One region of the Bradyrhizobium sp. CCBAU 11357 genome, then DNA from elsewhere that is predicted to be linked to it. Evidence: predicted binding sites of a transcription regulator. Region 1 holds the regulator's gene; each other region holds the start of a gene.

Evidence for each region. The regulator PhoB, encoded in region 1, activates phosphate uptake and scavenging genes when phosphate is short. The targets are predictions, from matches to a motif close to TGTCATNNANCTGTCAT.
Region 2: a site for PhoB is predicted at 3,209-3,225, ahead of XI05_RS20860 (UDP-2,3-diacylglucosamine diphosphatase). Genes of this name have one in related genera too.
Region 3: a site for PhoB is predicted at 2,812-2,828, ahead of XI05_RS35630 (DUF2794 domain-containing protein). Genes of this name have one in related genera too.

Annotation. Positions count from the first base shown of each region.
Region 1 covers NZ_LBJW01000095.1:85,302-91,306, forward strand. Annotated here, with positions in the region: gene pstA (phosphate ABC transporter permease PstA) at 1-700, shown strand, start outside; gene pstB (phosphate ABC transporter ATP-binding protein PstB) at 697-1,518, shown strand; gene phoU (phosphate signaling complex protein PhoU) at 1,530-2,246, shown strand; gene phoB (phosphate regulon transcriptional regulator PhoB) at 2,261-2,968, shown strand; gene XI05_RS14575 (GcrA family cell cycle regulator) at 3,231-3,743, opposite strand; gene XI05_RS14580 (aspartate aminotransferase family protein) at 4,203-5,411, shown strand; gene argF (ornithine carbamoyltransferase) at 5,411-6,005, shown strand, end outside.
Region 2 covers NZ_LBJW01000103.1:11,396-17,400, reverse strand. Annotated here, with positions in the region: gene XI05_RS20870 (PAS domain S-box protein) at 1-1,811, opposite strand, end outside; gene thiD (bifunctional hydroxymethylpyrimidine kinase/phosphomethylpyrimidine kinase) at 2,129-2,929, shown strand; gene XI05_RS20860 (UDP-2,3-diacylglucosamine diphosphatase) at 3,249-4,061, shown strand; gene XI05_RS20855 (glycosyltransferase family 4 protein) at 4,061-5,104, shown strand; gene XI05_RS20850 (threonine/serine dehydratase) at 5,263-6,005, shown strand, end outside.
Region 3 covers NZ_LBJW01000112.1:344,359-350,363, reverse strand. Annotated here, with positions in the region: gene XI05_RS35645 (ABC transporter permease) at 1-440, shown strand, start outside; gene XI05_RS35640 (Bax inhibitor-1/YccA family protein) at 716-1,507, shown strand; gene XI05_RS35635 (GNAT family N-acetyltransferase) at 1,729-2,259, shown strand; gene XI05_RS35630 (DUF2794 domain-containing protein) at 2,374-2,745, opposite strand; gene XI05_RS35625 (DUF1223 domain-containing protein) at 3,300-4,076, opposite strand; gene acnA (aconitate hydratase AcnA) at 4,307-6,005, opposite strand, start outside.

The DNA.
Region 1 (6,005 bases):
CTTCATCGCTGACACGCCGCCGCCCGGATCGACCGAGGGCGGCCTGCGCAACGCCATCGTCGGCTCGCTGATCATGACCGCGATCGGTGTCGGCATAGGTGCGCCGCTCGGCCTGTTCGCCGGCACCTATCTCGCCGAGTACGGCCGCAACGACAAGCTGACCTCGGTGATCCGGTTCATCAACGACATCCTCTTGTCGGCGCCCTCGATCATCATCGGCCTGTTCATCTATGGCGCCGTGGTGGTGCCGATGCGCGGCTTCTCGGCCATCGCCGGTGCGCTGGCGCTCGCCGTGATCGTGATCCCGGTCGTGGTGCGAACCACCGAAGACATGCTGCTGCTGGTGCCGAACCCGCTGCGTGAAGCCGCCTCTGCGCTCGGCCTGCCGCGCTCGCTGGTGATCAAGCGCATCGCCTACCGCGCCGCGCGCTCCGGCCTGATCACCGGCGTGCTGCTCGCCACCGCCCGCGTCGCGGGCGAGACCGCACCGCTGTTGTTCACGGCGCTGTCGAACCAGTTCTTCAGCCTCGGCCTGAACAAGACGATGGCGAACCTACCCGTCACCATCAACAACTTCGTGCAGAGCCCCTACGAATATTGGAAGCAGCTCGCCTGGAGCGGTGCGCTGCTCATCACCCTGACCGTGCTTGCCCTGAACATTGGCGCGCGCATCATCGGCGCTGAGAGGACTGCAAAATGAGTGAAATGTCTGTTTCCGTCAGCGCGCCGACCGTTCATCCCGGCTCGCAGCCGCTGCCCGAGGCGCCCGCCAAGGTCACCGCGCGCAACCTGAATTTCTACTACGGTGAGCACCACGCGCTGAAGAACATCAATCTGGCGCTCGGCACCAATCGCGTCACGGCGTTCATCGGCCCGTCGGGCTGTGGCAAGTCGACCCTGCTGCGCATCTTCAACCGGATGTACGATCTCTATCCGGGCCAGCGCGCCACCGGTCAGCTGCTGCTCGACCACACCAACATCCTCGACCCCAAGCTCGACCTCAATCTGCTGCGCGCCCGGGTCGGCATGGTGTTCCAGAAGCCGACGCCGTTCCCGATGACGATCTACGAGAACATCGCCTTCGGCATTCGTCTGTACGAGAAGATCTCGAAGTCCGAGATGGACGGCCGCGTCGAGAAGGCGCTGCGCGGCGGCGCGCTGTGGAACGAGGTCAAGGACAAGCTCAATGCCTCCGGCCTGTCGCTCTCCGGCGGCCAGCAGCAGCGCCTCTGCATCGCCCGCACCGTCGCGGTGCGGCCCGAGGTGATCCTGTTCGACGAGCCCTGCTCGGCGCTCGACCCGATCTCGACCGCCAAGGTCGAGGAGCTGATCCAGGAATTGTCCGAGAACTACACGATCGCGATCGTCACCCACAACATGCAGCAGGCGGCGCGCGTCTCCGACAAGACCGCCTTCATGTATCTCGGCGAGCTGATCGAGTTCGACGACACCAGCAAGATCTTCACGTCGCCGAGCGATCGGCGCACGCAGGATTACATCACCGGCCGGTTCGGCTGAGGAGACGGAACATGGGTTCTGAACACACCGTAAAGGCCTTCGACAGCGACCTTCAGGAGCTCACCCGCTTGGTCGCCGAGATGGGCGGCATCGCCGAGCGCATGATCGTCGATTCCGTCGACGCGCTGATCCGCCGCGACGTGGCACTCGGCCAGCGCGTCGTCACCACCGACGCCGATCTCGACGCGCTGCAGAAGCGCATCGAGGAGCGCGCCGTGCTCACCATCGCCCGTCGCCAGCCGATGGCCGTCGACCTGCGCGAGATCGTCGGCGCCATGCGCGTTGCGACCGATCTCGAGCGCATCGGAGATCTCGCCAAGAACATGGGCAAGCGCGTCGCGGCGCTGGAGACGGATTTCCATCCGCTCAAGCTGTTCCGCGGCCTGGAGCACATGACCGACCTCGTGCAGCAGCAGGTCAAGAGCGTGCTCGACGCCTATGCCGCGCACGACCTGCCGGCGGCGATGGCGGTGTGGAAGGGCGACGAGGAAGTCGACGCCATCTGCACCTCGCTGTTCCGCGAGCTCCTCACCTATATGATGGAGGATCCGCGCAACATCTCGTTCTGCATCCACCTGATGTTCTGTGCCAAGAACATCGAGCGGATCGGCGACCACGCCACCAACATCGCCGAGACCGTGTTCTACATGATCGAGGGCCAGGCGATCACCGACAAGCGGCCGAAGGGCGACATGACGACCTTCGCCACGACGGTGCCGAATACCTAAGGAGCGACGACAACATGGGCGCACGCATTATGGTGGTAGAGGACGAGGAAGCTCTCACCGAGCTTCTCCGCTACAACCTCGAAGGCGACGGCTATGACGTCGAGACGGTGATGCGCGGCGACGACGCCGACACCCGCCTCAAGGAGCACATTCCCGATCTGATCGTGCTCGACTGGATGCTGCCGGGCCTGTCGGGCATCGAGCTGTGCCGGCGGCTTCGGACCCGTCCCGAGACCAAGCAGCTGCCGATCATCATGCTCACCGCGCGCGGCGAGGAGAGCGAGCGGGTACGGGGCCTCGCAACCGGCGCCGACGATTACATCGTCAAGCCATTCTCGGTGCCGGAGCTGCTTGCGCGCGTGAAGGGCTTGCTCAGGCGCGCCAGCCCCGAGCGGCTCGCCACCGTGCTCGCCTATGGCGACATCGAGCTCGATCGCGACAAGCGCCGCGTGGCGCGCTCGGGTCGGCCGATCGATCTCGGCCCGACCGAATATCGTCTGCTGGAGTTCTTCCTGGAGCATCCCGGCCGCGTGTTCTCGCGCGAGCAGCTGCTCGATAGCGTCTGGGGCCGCGACATCTATATCGATGAGCGCACCGTCGACGTCCATATCGGCCGCCTGCGCAAGCTGCTCAATCTCGGCCGCGAGCAGGACCCGATCCGCACCGTCCGCGGCGCCGGCTACGCGCTGGATGATCGCTTCGCGAAGGCCGAGCAGACGTAAGATTTGCGAGCTGTCGGTGTGGTGAGCTGCGGCTACACCCTCAACCGTCATCCCGGGGCGCGCGCAGCGCGAGCCCGGGATCCATAACCACAGGACGTGGTTTGGCGGGGACTCGCAATAACCATCTCGCGCAATCACCGCGCCCTGTGGTTATGGTCCCCGCCCCCCGTGCGCAATCGCGCACTAGGCGGGGATGACACCGAATAATTGGAGCCGTCATCGCGTGACGGCTGCCGTCCTGGCAATCAATGAAATCGCAAGCTCAGCGCGTGCTCGGCTTCGCCGGTGCCCGACGGCGGTCCGCTGCGGGCTGATAGGCCACGCGCGAATGCTGGGCGCAATAGGGCAGGCCCGAGAGCGCCTTGCCGCCGCAGAAGAAGAAATCCGGGCTCGAGGGATCGCCGACCGGCCAGTGGCAGGTCGCCTCGTTCAATTCCAGCAGCGACAGCCGCTGGCTCATCGGCACCACGTTGTCGTAGGTCACCGGCTCGGCTTCCACCTCGACCTCGAAGGCCTGCGCCAGCGCGGTGTTGCCGCGCGCAACGGGTCGCGTCACCCGCATCATGTGCTGCGCAGGCCGTGCCTTGCGCGGCCGCGGCGCTGCCGATGAAGGGCTCTTGGCGCGGCCGGACAGGCCGAGCCGGTGCACCTTGCCGATCACGGCATTGCGGGTCACATTGCCGAGCTCCGCCGCGATCTGGCTGGCCGAAAGTCCGGCCTCCCAGAGCTTCTTCAGCTGCTCGACGCGATCATCGGACCAGGTCAAAACCGTCATTGCACCCTTTCCCTCGCTGCGCGCCTGCCATCCTGGGGGCTTCGCCGCGAATGCCTAAAGCCTTGAAAACCCGTGCCGCCAGAATCCCTTAAGGCTCGCCGGGCGCGCTCAAGACGCCCGAACGTTTACGCCGGTACATGAGGACTTTTGGGATCAGAACTACTGCACGAGATGTCGTATCTGACAATCCAAACGCTACAATATGGCGTGACTCCCGCGCAAGAGTCCGCCGACTCGCTTCCACATGTTCCGTGGTGAAAAACCCGCAAAATCGGCACCGCAAGACTACGGAATCAGCGTTTCGCGAGGCTTTCCGGGCGGCATTGACACCCGTCTTGCCAAGCATAAGATAGTGCCACGTGCCGCCCTTAAAAGGCGGCACGTTTCGTTTTCCGGGGCCGGTCAATGGTGCGTTGCGCAATGCGTGCCTCACACCGTCCGCAACATTCAAGTGACGTCATGACTAACAGCGCCGCGCCGCATTTGCTCCCCGTTTTCGCCAGGGCCGACCTCGGTTTCGAGCGCGGCGAAGGCTGCTGGCTGATCGCGACCAATGGCGATCGCTATCTCGATTTCACCTCGGGCGTGGCGGTGAATGCGCTCGGCCACGTTCATCCCGCGCTGGTCAAGGCGTTGCAGGAGCAGGCGACGAAGCTCTGGCACATGTCGAACCTGTTCCAGAGCCCCGATGGCGAGAAGCTCGCAAGCCGCCTCTGCAATGAGAGCTTCGCGGACTTCGTGTTCTTCTGCAATTCCGGCGCCGAGGCGCTGGAAGGTGTGGTCAAGCTCGTCCGCCACCATCACTTTTCCAAGGGCCATCCGGAGCGTTATCGCATCATCACCTTCGAAGGCGCCTTCCACGGCCGCACGCTGGCGACGCTCGCCGCCACCGGGTCCGCGAAATATCTCGAGGGCTTCGGTCCGCCGATGGACGGCTTCGATCAGGTGCCGCACGGCGACCTCGACGCCGTGAAGAAGGCGATCGGCCCGCACACCGCCGGCATTCTCATCGAGCCGATCCAGGGAGAGGGTGGCGTTCGTGCCGCACCTCCGGCCTTCCTGAAGGCGCTGCGCGAGCTCTGCAACGAGCGCGGACTGTTGCTCGCCTTCGACGAGGTGCAGACCGGCATGGGCCGCACCGGCGAGCTCTTTGCCTACAAGCGCACCGGCGTCACACCGGACGTGATGTCGCTCGCCAAGGCGCTCGGCGGCGGCTTCCCGATCGGCGCGGTGCTGGCGACCGCCGATGCGGCCGCCGGCATGGGGCCCGGCTCGCACGGCTCCACCTTCGGCGGCAATCCGCTCGCGATCTCGGCTGCCAACGCCGTGCTCGACGTGATGCTCAAGCCCGGCTTCTTCGACCACGTGCAGAAGATGTCGCTGCTGCTCAAGCAGAAGCTCGCCTCCGTGATCGATCGTCACCCCGATGTCGTCAGCGAGGTGCGGGGCGAGGGCCTCCTGATCGGCATCAAGGCCGTGGTGCCCTCGGGCGATCTCGTCGCGGCGCTGCGCGCCGAAAAGCTGCTCACCGTCGGGGCCGGCGACAATGTCGTGCGCTTCCTGCCGCCCTTGATCGTCACCGAAGCGGAGATCGAGGACAGCGTCGGCCGGCTCGAACGCGCCTGCACGGCGATCTCCTCCAGTCAGACCAAGCGGGCGGCAAGCTGATGAGCACGACGCCCAACAAAGCTCCAAAGCACTTCCTGGACATCAACGAGCTGCCGCTGTCGGAGCTCAAGAGCATGCTCGCCGCCTCTTCCGCCATGAAGGCGAAGCAGAAGGCGCAGCAGCCGGTCAGGCCGCTCGAAGGCAAGACGCTGGCGATGATCTTCGAGCGTCCCTCGACGCGAACCCGCGTCTCGTTCGACGTCGGCATGCGTCAGCTCGGCGGCGAGGCGATCATGCTCACCGGCGCCGAGATGCAGCTCGGCCGCGGCGAGACCATCGCCGACACCGCGCGGGTGCTGTCGCGCTATGTCGACGCCATCATGATCCGCATCCTCAATCACGATGCGCTGCTGGAGCTTGCGGCCAACGCCACGGTGCCCGTCATCAACGGCCTGACGCGGCGTTCGCATCCCTGCCAGGTGATGGCCGACCTCATGACCTATGAGGAGCATCGCGGCCCGATCGAGGGCAAGACGGTGGCCTGGACCGGCGACGACAACAACGTGCTGGCGTCCTGGGCCCATGCCGCCGAGCGCTTCAAATTCCAGCTCAATGTCGCAACGCCGCCGGAGCTCGCACCGAAAAAGGCCATGC
Region 2 (6,005 bases), on a different contig from region 1:
GGCAGGCCGGGACGCAACCGCCGCGCCTGATCGGCGAGGTCCCAGCCGCTCATGCCGCCGGGCATCACGATATCGGTGAACAGCAAGTCGATGCCGGGATCGCCCTGCAGCTGCTGCAAGGCATCCTTGCCGTTGACCGCGGCAACGACGCGATATCCGAGCGCTTCCACCCGGCGAATGACGGAGGAGCGGACGAACGGATCGTCCTCGACGATCAGGATCGTCTCGTAGCCTCGCGGCGCCTTGTCCTCGCCGTCGGGAAGATCGGCCTGCGACCCGCCGGTGTTCGCGCGCGGCAGGTAGATCCTGACCGTGGTTCCGAGGCCTGCCTCGCTGTAGATCGAGACATGGCCGCCCGATTGCTTGGCAAAGCCATAGACCATGCTGAGGCCGAGGCCCGAGCCCTTGCCGACCTCCTTGGTGGTGAAGAACGGCTCGAACGCGCGTGCGGTGATCTCGGGCGTCATGCCTTCGCCGTCATCGGTGACCGAGATCAGGGCGTAGCTGCCGGGCGCGACCTCCGGGTGAAGGGCGCGATCGTCGTCGATCGTGACCAGCTCAGTGGCCAGCGTGAGGTGGCCGCCCGATGGCATGGCATCCTGCGCATTGAGCGCGAGATTCAGCACGGCGGATTCGAGCTGGGCGCGGTCGGCAAAGGCCAGGACCGTGCCGGGCCCGGAGCTCGTCCTGATCTCGATGTCTTCGCGCAAGGTGCGCTTGAGCAGCTTGAACATGGAATCGAGCAGGCCGCGGCAATCGATCGTCTGGGGCCGCAGCAATTGGCGGCGGCTGAAGGCGAGCAGGCGCTGCGTCAGCTCGGCACCCTGTTCGCCCGATTGGCAGATGTCCTCGGCAAAGCGCTTGAGGTCCGGCCTCGCCTTGAGCTGCTCGCTCAGGTGCTCGGCATTGCCGATGATGACGGTCAGCAGATTGTTGAAGTCGTGCGCGATGCCGCCGGAGAGCTGGCCGACCGTTTCCATCTTCTGCGCCTGCCGGAGCTGCTGCTCGGTCAGCTTGCGCGCGGTGAGGTCGTGGACGATGCCGACGAAGATCAATTCCCCGTCCTGCCGCGCCTGGCCGACCGAGAGATCCATCGCAAACGTCGTGCCGTCCTTGCGCAGGCCGATGGCCTCGCCGCCTATCGCGAAATGCCGCGCCGCATCCGCCTCGGGCATCAGCATGCCGACGTTGCGGTTCATCACCTCGTCGGCACGGTAGCCGAACAAGCGCTCGCAGGCCGGATTGAACAGCAGGATGCGGTCCTGCGCATCGAACAGGATGACGCCGTCGACGGCGGTCTCGACGATCGCGGTGAGGCGCGCCACGCTCTCGCGCATCGCGCGCTGGGCGTCGCGGACCTGCTGCAGCAGCAGCGCGGCGTCGCGGCTCTTGATTTCCTCCTCCTCGAGCGCGGCCTGGACCTGTCGCAGCTCGAACGGCGAGGGGATCGTCAGGATCTTCGGCAGCAACGGCCAGAGTGCGGCGGCGGTGAAGACCGACGCGACCGCGGTGGCGGCCTTGACCATGCCCTCGATGCCGTAGATCGGAACCCAGAGCGTGTAGATCGACAGCAGGTGAGTCAGGCCGCAGGCCATGATGAAGATCGCGAACGCCCAGAAGACCCAGCCGAACTTGAGGTCGCGTCGCTTGGTGACGAGGATGGCGAGGGCGAACGGGATCGAGAAATAGGCGGCGGCAATGCAGGCGTCGGAAACGACGTGAAGCCAGATCAGCTCAGGCTCCCACAACAGGCAGATGCCGTGCGGCGACAGCATGGACGAGTCGAGGAGACGTTCGAAGAAGGCCCACATCGTTCCACCCCAAGAGTCTTTTCAGATGGCTTGCGGGCCGGGCGGCCTGCAACATCGGGTCGCTGGACGGTCCACCACCTGACGTCTCGCGTAACCGGCGAAGCACGCTAAGGTACGCGACTATACCAAGGGTCCGGCGCCGTTGCATTTTCAAGCCCGCATCATTGCGGGCCTTTGACCGCGCCGTGTCCGACTGATTCGTTAGCTGCGCAATTGATTCGCGAATCACGCTTGACGGCGGCTCGGCGCGCTTGCTGGCGTTCCACGGTCGCGCTAGGACAGGCCATGGCGGCGTCCTCAAGCACATGTCCCCCGCGATGACGACCCCGGTCGCACTCACCATCGCCGGTTCCGATTCGAGCGGCGGCGCCGGCATCCAGGCGGACCTGAAGACCTTTGCCGCGCTCGGCGTCTACGGCGCCTCCGTGATCACGGCGCTGACGGCGCAGAACACGCGCGGCGTGACCGGCATTCACGCGGTGCCGGCCGGGTTCGTCACCGAGCAGATCGACGCGGTGTTCTCCGACCTCGACATCGGTGCGGTGAAGATCGGCATGGTGGCCCAGGCCGCCAGCATCGACGCCATCGCGGCCGCGCTGTCGCGCTGGGCACCCCGGCACGTCGTGCTCGATCCCGTCATGGTGGCGACCTCCGGTGATTGCCTGCTCGCCGCCGAAGCCGTCGACGCCCTGCGCACCAGGCTGATGCGGCTGGCTGCCCTGATCACGCCGAACCTGCCGGAGGCTGCGGCCCTGCTCGATGAGCCGGTGGCGGCGAGCGAGGCCGAGATCGAGAGCCAGGGACGCCGCCTGCTGGCGCTGGGCTGCCGCGCCGTCCTGATCAAGGGCGGGCACGGGGAGGGCGCCGAGAGCACCGATTATCTCGTCACTGCCGAGACCACGATCGCGCTCGCCGCGCCGCGCGTGGCCACTCGCAACACCCATGGCACCGGCTGCTCGCTGTCCTCCGCCATCGCGGCGGGGCTGGCCAAGGGCGAGGACCTCGAGGCCGCCGTGCGCAACGCCAAGGCCTGGATCAGCGCCGCGATCGCCGCCGCCGACCGCTTCAGCGTCGGCCACGGCCACGGCCCGGTCCATCATTTCCACAAGTTCTACTGAGGCGGGCTCGTTCACCTCTCCCGCTCGCGGGAGAGGTCGCGCCGAAGGCGCGGGTGAGGGCTTTCTCCTCTTGGGGATCGTCCCATTACGGAAGCACCCTCTCCCCAACCCTCCCCCGCACGCGGGGGAGGAGCGCACCTACCTCCTGGGTTGCCAATGGCAATCCGTCTTTGGGCCCCCTGCGGCGCGATGTCGCCTGATTGTCGCATGCGACTGATATTCGCGGGGAGGGCGAGGCAAGGCGTGATTCGTATTTCAAGGTGCCTCGAGGGTTCAATCGGTCATCCCCCTGTCACGGGACATTGTTACAGGCTGGCGCATGGGAAGTTACGATGTGAGTGACGAGAGCCCGGAGCGGCGCTTTCGCACGTTGTTCATCTCCGACGTCCATCTCGGAGCCCGCGGTTCTCAAGCCGATCTTCTGCTCGACTTCCTGCGCTACCATGATGCCGACACGATCTATCTCGTCGGCGACATCGTCGACGGCTGGGCGCTGAAATCGAGCTGGCACTGGCCGCAATCGCATAATGACCTCGTCCAGAAGCTTTTGCGCAAGGCGCGCAAGGGCGCCAAGGTCATCTACATTCCCGGCAATCACGACGAGTTCCTGCGCAACTATTACGGCACGCATTTCGGCGGCATCGACGTGGTCGAGAACACGGTTCACACCGGCGTCGACGGCAAGCGCTATCTCGTCATTCACGGCGACATCTTCGACCTCGTGGTGCAGAACGCGCGCTGGCTCGCCCATCTCGGCGACAAGGCCTACGACTTCGCGATCCAGATGAATCGCTTCGTCAACTTCTTCCGCCGCCTGTTCGGCGTGCCCTATTGGTCGCTGTCGCAATGGGCCAAGCAGAAGGTCAAGAACGCCGTCAACTATATCGGCGCGTTCGAGCAGGCGCTCGCCGCCGAGGCACGGCGTCACGAGGCCGACGGCGTGATCTGCGGCCATATCCACTACGCCGTGATCCGCGACGAGGCCGGCATCCGCTACATGAATTGCGGCGACTGGGTGGAGAGCTGCACCGCCCTGGTCGAGCATGACGACGGCCATTTCGAGATCATCACCTGGGCGGATCAGTTGCAGAAGCCCGCGCAGGTGCCACAGGTCGCGGCAAGGGCGGCCTGATGCGCATCCTGGTCGCGACCGATGCCTGGCACCCGCAAGTCAACGGTGTGGTTCGGACGCTGACCAAGCTCGCTGACGCCGCCAAGGGGCTCGGCATCGAATTCTCGTTCCTGACGCCGCAATCGTTCCGCACCTTCGCGATGCCGAGCTATCGCGACGTGCGCCTCGCCATGCCGCGCCCGGCGCGGCTCGCAAGGCTGATCGAGGAGGCGCGGCCCGACAGCATCCACATCGCGACCGAAGGGCCGATCGGCCTGATGGTTCGCCGCTATTGCCGCCAGCGCAAGCTGCCGTTCACGACCAGCTTCCACACCCGCTTCCCCGAATATGTCCGCGCCCGCGTGCCAGTCCCTGGCTCGCTGATCTGGCGGGCGCTGCGGCGATTCCATAGCCCCAGCCGCGCCGTGATGGCGGCGACGCCGGCGCTCGCGCGCGAACTGACCGAGCGCGGCTTCGACAATGTCGTGCTGTGGCCGCGCGGCGTCGACACTGGCCTGTTCCACCCCCGCGTCATCGATCTCTGCCTGCCGGCCCCCGTGTTCCTGTCGGTCGGCCGGGTGGCCGTGGAGAAGAACCTCGAGGCGTTCCTGGAGCTCGACCTGCCCGGCACCAAGGTGGTCGTCGGCGATGGCCCGGCGCGCGCCGCGCTGGAAGAGGCCTATCCCGATGCGATCTTCCTGGGCGAGAAGCACGGTGAGGAACTGGCGGATATCTATGCGGCCGCCGACGTGTTCGTGTTCCCGAGCAAGACCGACACCTTCGGCCTTGTCCTGCTGGAGGCGCTGGCGAGTGGTCTGCCGGTCGCGGCTTTCCCCGTGAAGGGACCCCGCGACGTGATCGGCGATGCGCCGGTCGGCGCGCTCGATCACGATCTGCGCAGCGCCTGCTTCGCCGCGCTCGACATCTCCCGGCAGGATTGCGTCGCGTTTGCCGCCAATTACACCTGGGAAGCCTCGGCGCGGGTCTTCATCGACAGCATTTTGGCGGTCGGGGCGGTGTTGCCCGGCCGGGCCGGCACGGAACAGCCGCGGTTCGTGGCCTAGAGCGATCTCGATCCGATGGATCGAAATGGCTCTAGATTCTTTGTTTTGACGCGTTTTCTTCACGCGAACCGGTAGCCACTTCGCCTAAAACGCTATGGAGAAAATCATCGCGCGGAGGTGTCTTGCCCGGGCCTGATCGGCCGCGATAACATTCCGCCATGACCGAACAGCTCCTTCCGGTCGGCCCTGCCGACATCGACGCCGCGGCGCGCGTGATCGCGCCTTACGCCATCCGCACCCCGCTGTTGTCCTTCCCCGTGCTCAACGAGCGCGTCGGTGCCAAGGTGTTTCTGAAGCCGGAGATGCTCCAGCGCACCGGCTCCTTCAAGTTCCGCGGCGCCTTCAACAAGGTGTTCTCGATCCCACAGGACAAGCGCGCCGGCGGGGTCGTCGCGTTCTCCTCCGGCAACCACGCGCAGGGCGTGGCGGCGGCGGCAAAGATCCTCGACATGCAGGCGACCATCGTGATGCCGGCGGATGCCCCGCTGTCGAAGCGCGAGCGCACCAAATCCTACGGCGCCGAAGTCGTGCTGTACGACCGCGACAAGGACGACCGCGAGGCGATCTCGCGCGGCATCGCCGAGAAGCGCGGCGCGACTCTGGTCAAACCCTATGACGATCCCTTCGTGATCGCAGGGCAGGGCACCGCCGGCCGCGAGATCGCCGAGGACATGGCAACGCTCGGTCTCAGCCCCGACATCGTGGTAGCGCCGGCCTCCGGCGGCGGCCTGATCGCGGGCGTCGCCACGGCCGTGAAGGCGCGCTATCCGCAAGCCGAGATCGTGGTGGCCGAGCCCGAGGCGTTCGACGATCACGGCATTTCACTCAGCGCAGGCCATCGCGAGCCGCATCCGCCGGCCGGCCGCACCATCTGCGATGCGCTGATGGCCCTGATGCCCGG
Region 3 (6,005 bases), on a different contig from region 1:
CGAGCGTGCGCGTGCGCGAGGTGATGCAGACGGTCGGCTCGGTCGTGACCAATTTGGCACTGGCGATCCGCGGCGCCAGCGCCGTGACCCTGATCTCGGCGATCCTGGTGCTGGGCGGGGCGCTCGCCGCCGGCCACCGCCACCGGGTCTATGATGCGGTGATCCTGAAGACCCTGGGCGCGACGCGGCTGCGGCTGCTCGGCGCCTATGCCCTCGAATACCTCCTGATCGGCCTTGCCACCGCGGTATTCGGGGTGATCGCTGGCAGCATCGCCGCGTGGATGATCGTCACGCGGCTGATGACGCTGAGCTTCGTCTGGCAGGCCGGCAGCGCCGCCGGCGTGGTCGCGGCCGCGCTGGTCGTCACCGTCGGGCTCGGGCTTGCCGGCACGCTGCTGGCATTGAACAAAAAGCCCGCGACGGTGTTGCGAAATTTGTGACAAATTGAAGCGGCGGATCGAGCCGGAATCGCCCGGTTTCCGCGATTCACCACGCTGCTCGTCAGCTCCACGTCAGGATTGCCGCCAAGGGCGACATTCGGCCGCGCGTGGAAGGTTGCAGCGAATGTGTTAGTTTCCCACATATCGAATGGGTTCGGGGCCCCGATTGTGAGCCAAAATTTAGTCGGCTGGCAGCGGTCTCCGAGATAGAATTTGACGAACCGGCGGCATGGCGACCCTCATGCCGGACCGGACCAACCAACGGGAATTCGACCATGTCGGACCTAGACCGTAACTACGCTTCTCCTTTCGGCAGGGCCGCCGGGCGTGTCGACGCCGCGACGGTCGATGCCGGCCTGCGCGCCTATATGCTGCGCATCTACAACTACATGAGCATTGGCCTGGCCATCACCGGCCTTGCCGCGCTCGGCGTCTACATGGCCGCCGTGACCGACGTCCCGACGGCGGACGCCGTCCGCGTCGGCAAGCTGTTCCTGACGCCGTTCGGCTACGCAATGTTCGTCAGCCCCCTGAAGTGGCTGTTCATGCTCGCGCCGCTCGCGATGGTGTTCGTGATCTCGGCGGGCATCAACCGTCTGGCCCCCTCGACCGCCCAGATCCTGTTCTGGGTGTTCTCGGCGCTGATGGGCATCTCGCTGTCGTCGATCTTCCTGGTGTTCACCCACACCTCGATCGTGCGGGTGTTCTTCATCACCGCGGCCACCTTCGGTGCGCTGAGCCTCTACGGCTACACCACCAAGCGTGACCTGACCGGGATGGGCTCGTTCCTGTTCATGGGCCTGATCGGCATCATCATCGCCAGCCTGGTGAACCTGTTCCTGGCCAGCTCGATGCTGCAGTTCATCGTCTCGGTGGTCGGCGTGCTGGTGTTCTCGGGCCTCACCGCGTGGGACACCCAGCGGCTGAAGAACGACTACATCTACGGCTATGCCTCGGCCGGCGGTGACATCGCAGAGCGTGCGGCCATCACCGGCGCACTGTCGCTGTACCTGAACTTCATCAACCTGTTCACGCTGCTGCTGCAGCTACTCGGCCAGCGCGAGTAGGCGACAGGACCGAGCGAACGACACGAACCCCGGCCGAGAGGCCGGGGTTTTTGTTTTTGGGCCGTGGCTTCTCCCTGTCATTGCGAGGAGCCCTTGCGACGAAGCAATCCAGAGTCCCTCCGCGGATGCATTTCTGGATTGCTTCGCAGCGCTCGCAATGACGGGGGTGGAGGCGGCGGAACCCCTTCCGGCCGCCGCGGGAAGACTCTAATCTTCCCGCCATGTCCGCACCCGATATCAGGCCCACCACCGAGGCCGACCTTCCCGCCATCACCGCCATCTACCAGCAGGCCGTCCGCGAGGGCACGGCGACGTTCGAGCTGGAGCCGCCCGACCTTACGGAGATGACGCGCCGCTATCGCGCGCTGATCGACGGCGGCTATCCCTATTTCGTCGCCATGCTGGACGGGCGCGTGGCCGGCTATGCCTATGCCGGCGCCTACCGGCCGCGGCCGGCCTACCGCTTCACGGTGGAGAACTCGATCTATCTGGATCCCTCCTTCCACCGCCGCGGCGTCGGCTCGCTGTTGCTGGAACGGCTGATCGCCGAATGCGAGACGCGCGGCTTCCGCCAGATGATCGCGGTGATCGGCGATTCCGCCAATGCCGGATCGATCGGCGTGCACACAAGGTGCGGCTTCAAGATGATCGGCACGCATCCCAGCGTCGGGCTGAAATTCGGCCGCTGGCTGGACACGGTGATGATGCAGCGCGACCTCGGCGAGGGCGCGCGCACGGTGCCGGGGAAGTAAGCTCGGTTTCGTAGGGTGGGCAAAGCGCAAGCGTGCCCACCGTTCGGGCGATTGAGATAGGACGTGGGCACGGCGCGGTGCGCCTTTGCCCACCCTACGGCACCGTTCGCGCCGCTACACCACCGCCAGCTTGCGATCGATCACCAGCAGCACGCGCTCGAGCTCGTGGCCGCGGCGCAGGATCAGGCCGGTCGCCGAGATCACGCTGTACATGCCCTGCTTGCGCGCGAGGCGCGGGTCCTTCTCGATGCGGTAGATCGGCACTTCCGAGGCGCGGCGATAGACCGAGAACACGGCGCGGTCCTTCAGGAAGTCGATGGCATAGTCGCGCCACTCGCCGTCGGCGACCATGCGACCGTAGAGATTGAGAATCCGGTGCAGCTCGAGCCGGTTGAAGGTCACCCGGTTCGGCGGCGCATGCGCCGCGGCGGGACGCGCCGCCGCGCGCTGCTCGCTCGGCTCGGCATCCTCCGACGTCAGACTCATGGGAAGCGCCTCCTCATCGCACGGCTATGACCCGCGTCCGCGAAGACCGTCCCCGGAACCGGGTTCATGACACTTGCATGATTGCGCCAACCGTTCCGCGCCGCAAGGGGCTCAACCGGTCGAATCGACCGTGCCTCTGGGCACACGCAAGGGTGGAACTCCGTCGCGGCAAACCGTCACGGGATCGTTAGCAGGAATCATAGTATCGCCGCTTTTCCGCCAACCGCCCGCCGCCCTGCATTGCGAAAAGACTGGTGTGCGTTGACCCGGTCCTTTCGGTTCCGGATTCCTCAGCCCCCAGCCCCCCGGGGTCGAACAGGATCGGGTCTGTACGCACGACAAGGAGGGCCAACGCAAGTTGGTCCTTTTTTGTTTGTGTCGGGATGTTTCCGGCCACTGTCATTCCGGGGCGCGCCTCTTGGCGCGAACCCGGAATCCATTGCTCAGCTTGCACAATGGATCGACGGATTCTCAGGTGCGCAATTGCGCAGCATAGCTCGCGCTTCGCGCGCGCCGGAATGGCGAGCATCAATTGCTGAGACGTTCTGCTTGCTTCAATGCAGCGACGTATACGCCGCACCCAACATCGGGCCCGGTCGCTCGCGGCTGCCGTCCTGGACGTAGACCACCGCGCCGTCGACGCCGTCGCGTGTGAGATTTTCGATCGGCACCGTCCAGCTCTCCGGACGGCCGGTCCAGTCGCCGACCTTGAGCAGGTTGCGCACCACGTTGTGATAGGTGACCTGCTGTCCGCGATTCTCGCCGCGGGTGATCGCGATCGGCACCGACTTGGCGATCGAGCAGATCCAGACTTCGCCGTGCGAGACCGTGGGCTCCTTGCTCGCGGCCACCGACACGTTGATCTGCTTGCCCGAGAGCGACATCGTCACCGGCACGCTCATCACGCCGTTGCCCTTGTCGGTCTTGCCGATCGCGTTCTCGATGCCGGCGCGATCGCTGCCGATGACATGCGTGGAGCCGTTGACCACGACCTGCGGCGTGTAGACCTCGCGGTCGCCGCGCATGCGCGAATAGGCACGCTGCCGTGCAGAGAAGCGCGAATCCGCCAGCGTGTCCTTCCAGCCGAGATAGTCCCAATAGTCGATCGGCATGCTCAGCGCGATGACCGAGGGATCCTTGGAGAGATCGCCGATGATCTGGTCGGCGGGCGGGCAGGAGGAGCAGCCCTGCGAGGTGAACAATTCGACGACGGCGCGGGGCTCAGCCTCGGCAGGACGAATGACGGCGATGATCGCACATATGCCGAGAGCTCCCGACCAGAGGGCACCGGACCAACGTGGAATCAGATGGGAAGCCGTCATTGTCGTCATGTCGAACGCCGCACACCGTTGCTCTCAGGGGGAAATCTTATCGCCGGATGGTCACCGTAGTCTTACGGGGCGCGGTACATTCATCCATCCGGGTCACGTCCAAGGGGAGATTTTCCGCCGGGCGGGCCCATCTGAAGCGTACCGCAAACGCGCGAAGGCGGCCTTTGATAGGCCGCCTTCGTTAAGGCTTCTACTCACTTCGCAGTGAGCCATCGTTCACAAATCCGCGCTTACGCCGCGAGTTTGCGCAGCACGTAGTGCAGGATGCCGCCGTTGCGGTAGTAGTCGAGCTCGTCCAGCGTATCGATGCGGCAGAGCAGCGAAACGCGCTGCAGCGAACCGTCGCCGGAGACGATCTCCGCGGTCAGCTTCTGGCGCGGCTTGAGGTCGCCGACGAGGCCGCGCAGCGTGACCTTCTCGTCGCCCTTGAGGCCCAGCGACTGCCAGGAGGTGCCTTCCTCGAAGGTCAACGGCAGCACGCCCATGCCGACCAGGTTGGAGCGGTGGATGCGCTCGAAGCTCTGGCAGATCACGGCGCGCACGCCGAGCAGGCGCGTGCCCTTGGCGGCCCAGTCGCGCGAGGAGCCGTTGCCGTATTCGGCGCCGGCGAACACCACCAGCGGCACCTTCTCTTCCTGGTACTTCATCGCGGCGTCGTAGATCGACATCTGCTCGCCGTCGGGCCAGTGCTTCGTCAGGCCGCCCTCGGGGATGTTTCCATCCGCGCCCTTCAACATGAAGTTCTTGATGCGGATGTTGGCGAAGGTGCCGCGCATCATCACTTCATGGTTGCCGCGGCGCGTGCCGTACTGATTGAAGTCGGCCGGACGCACCTGGTGCTCGCTGAGATATTTGCCGGCGGGCGAGGTGAGCTTGATCGAGCCGGCCGGCGAGATGTGGTCGGTGGTGATCTTGTCGCCGAACATGGCGAGGATACGCGCCTCGACGATGTCGGTGACCGGCTCCGGCTCCTTCTTCATGCCATCGAAGTAAGGCGGGTTCTGCACATAGGTCGACGACATGTTCCAGCGATAGGTCTCGCTCTCGACCGTCTTGATCTTGCGCCAGTTGGTGTCGCCCTTGAACACGTCGGCGTACTTCTTCTTGAAGATCGACGCGGTCACGAACTTCTTCATGAAGGCGTTGATCTCCTTGGTCGTCGGCCAGATATCCTTCAGGTAGACCGGCTTGCCGTCCTTGCCCTCGCCGAGCGGCTCGGTGGCGAGATTCTTGGTGACGCTGCCGGCGAGCGCATAGGCGACCACCAGCGGCGGCGAGGCCAGGTAGTTCGCCTGCACGTCCGGCGAGACGCGGCCTTCGAAGTTGCGATTGCCGGAGAGCACGGCGGCCGCGACGACGCCGTTGTCGTTGATCGACTTCGAGATCTCCTCGGGCAGCGGACCGGAATTGCCGATGCAAGTGGTGCAGCCGAAGCCGACCAGATTGAAGCCGACCTTGTCGAGATCGGGCTGCAGACCGGAATTGGCGAGATATTCCGCGACGACCTGGCTGCCCGGGGCGAGCGAGGTCTTCACCCACGGCTTGGCCTTGAGGCCCTTCGCGGCCGCATTGCGCGCGAGCAGGCCGGCGCCGATGAGGACGCTCGGGTTCGACGTGTTGGTGCAGGAGGTGATCGCGGCGATCACGACGTCGCCATGGCCGATATCGAAGTTCTTGCCTTCGACCGGGAAGCGCTTGGCCGGCTCCTCGGCCTTCTTGTACTCGCTGGCGAGCGCGAGCGAGAAGCCGTCCGCGACGGTGGGCAGCGCGATGCGGCCTTCGGGACGCTTCGGACCGGCCATCGACGGCACGACGTCGCCGAGGTCCAGGGTCAGCGTCTCCGTGAACACGGGGTCGGGCGACTTGGCGGTGCGGAACAGGCCCTGCGCCTTGGCATAGGCCTGGACCAGCGCAACGCGGGCCGAGGCA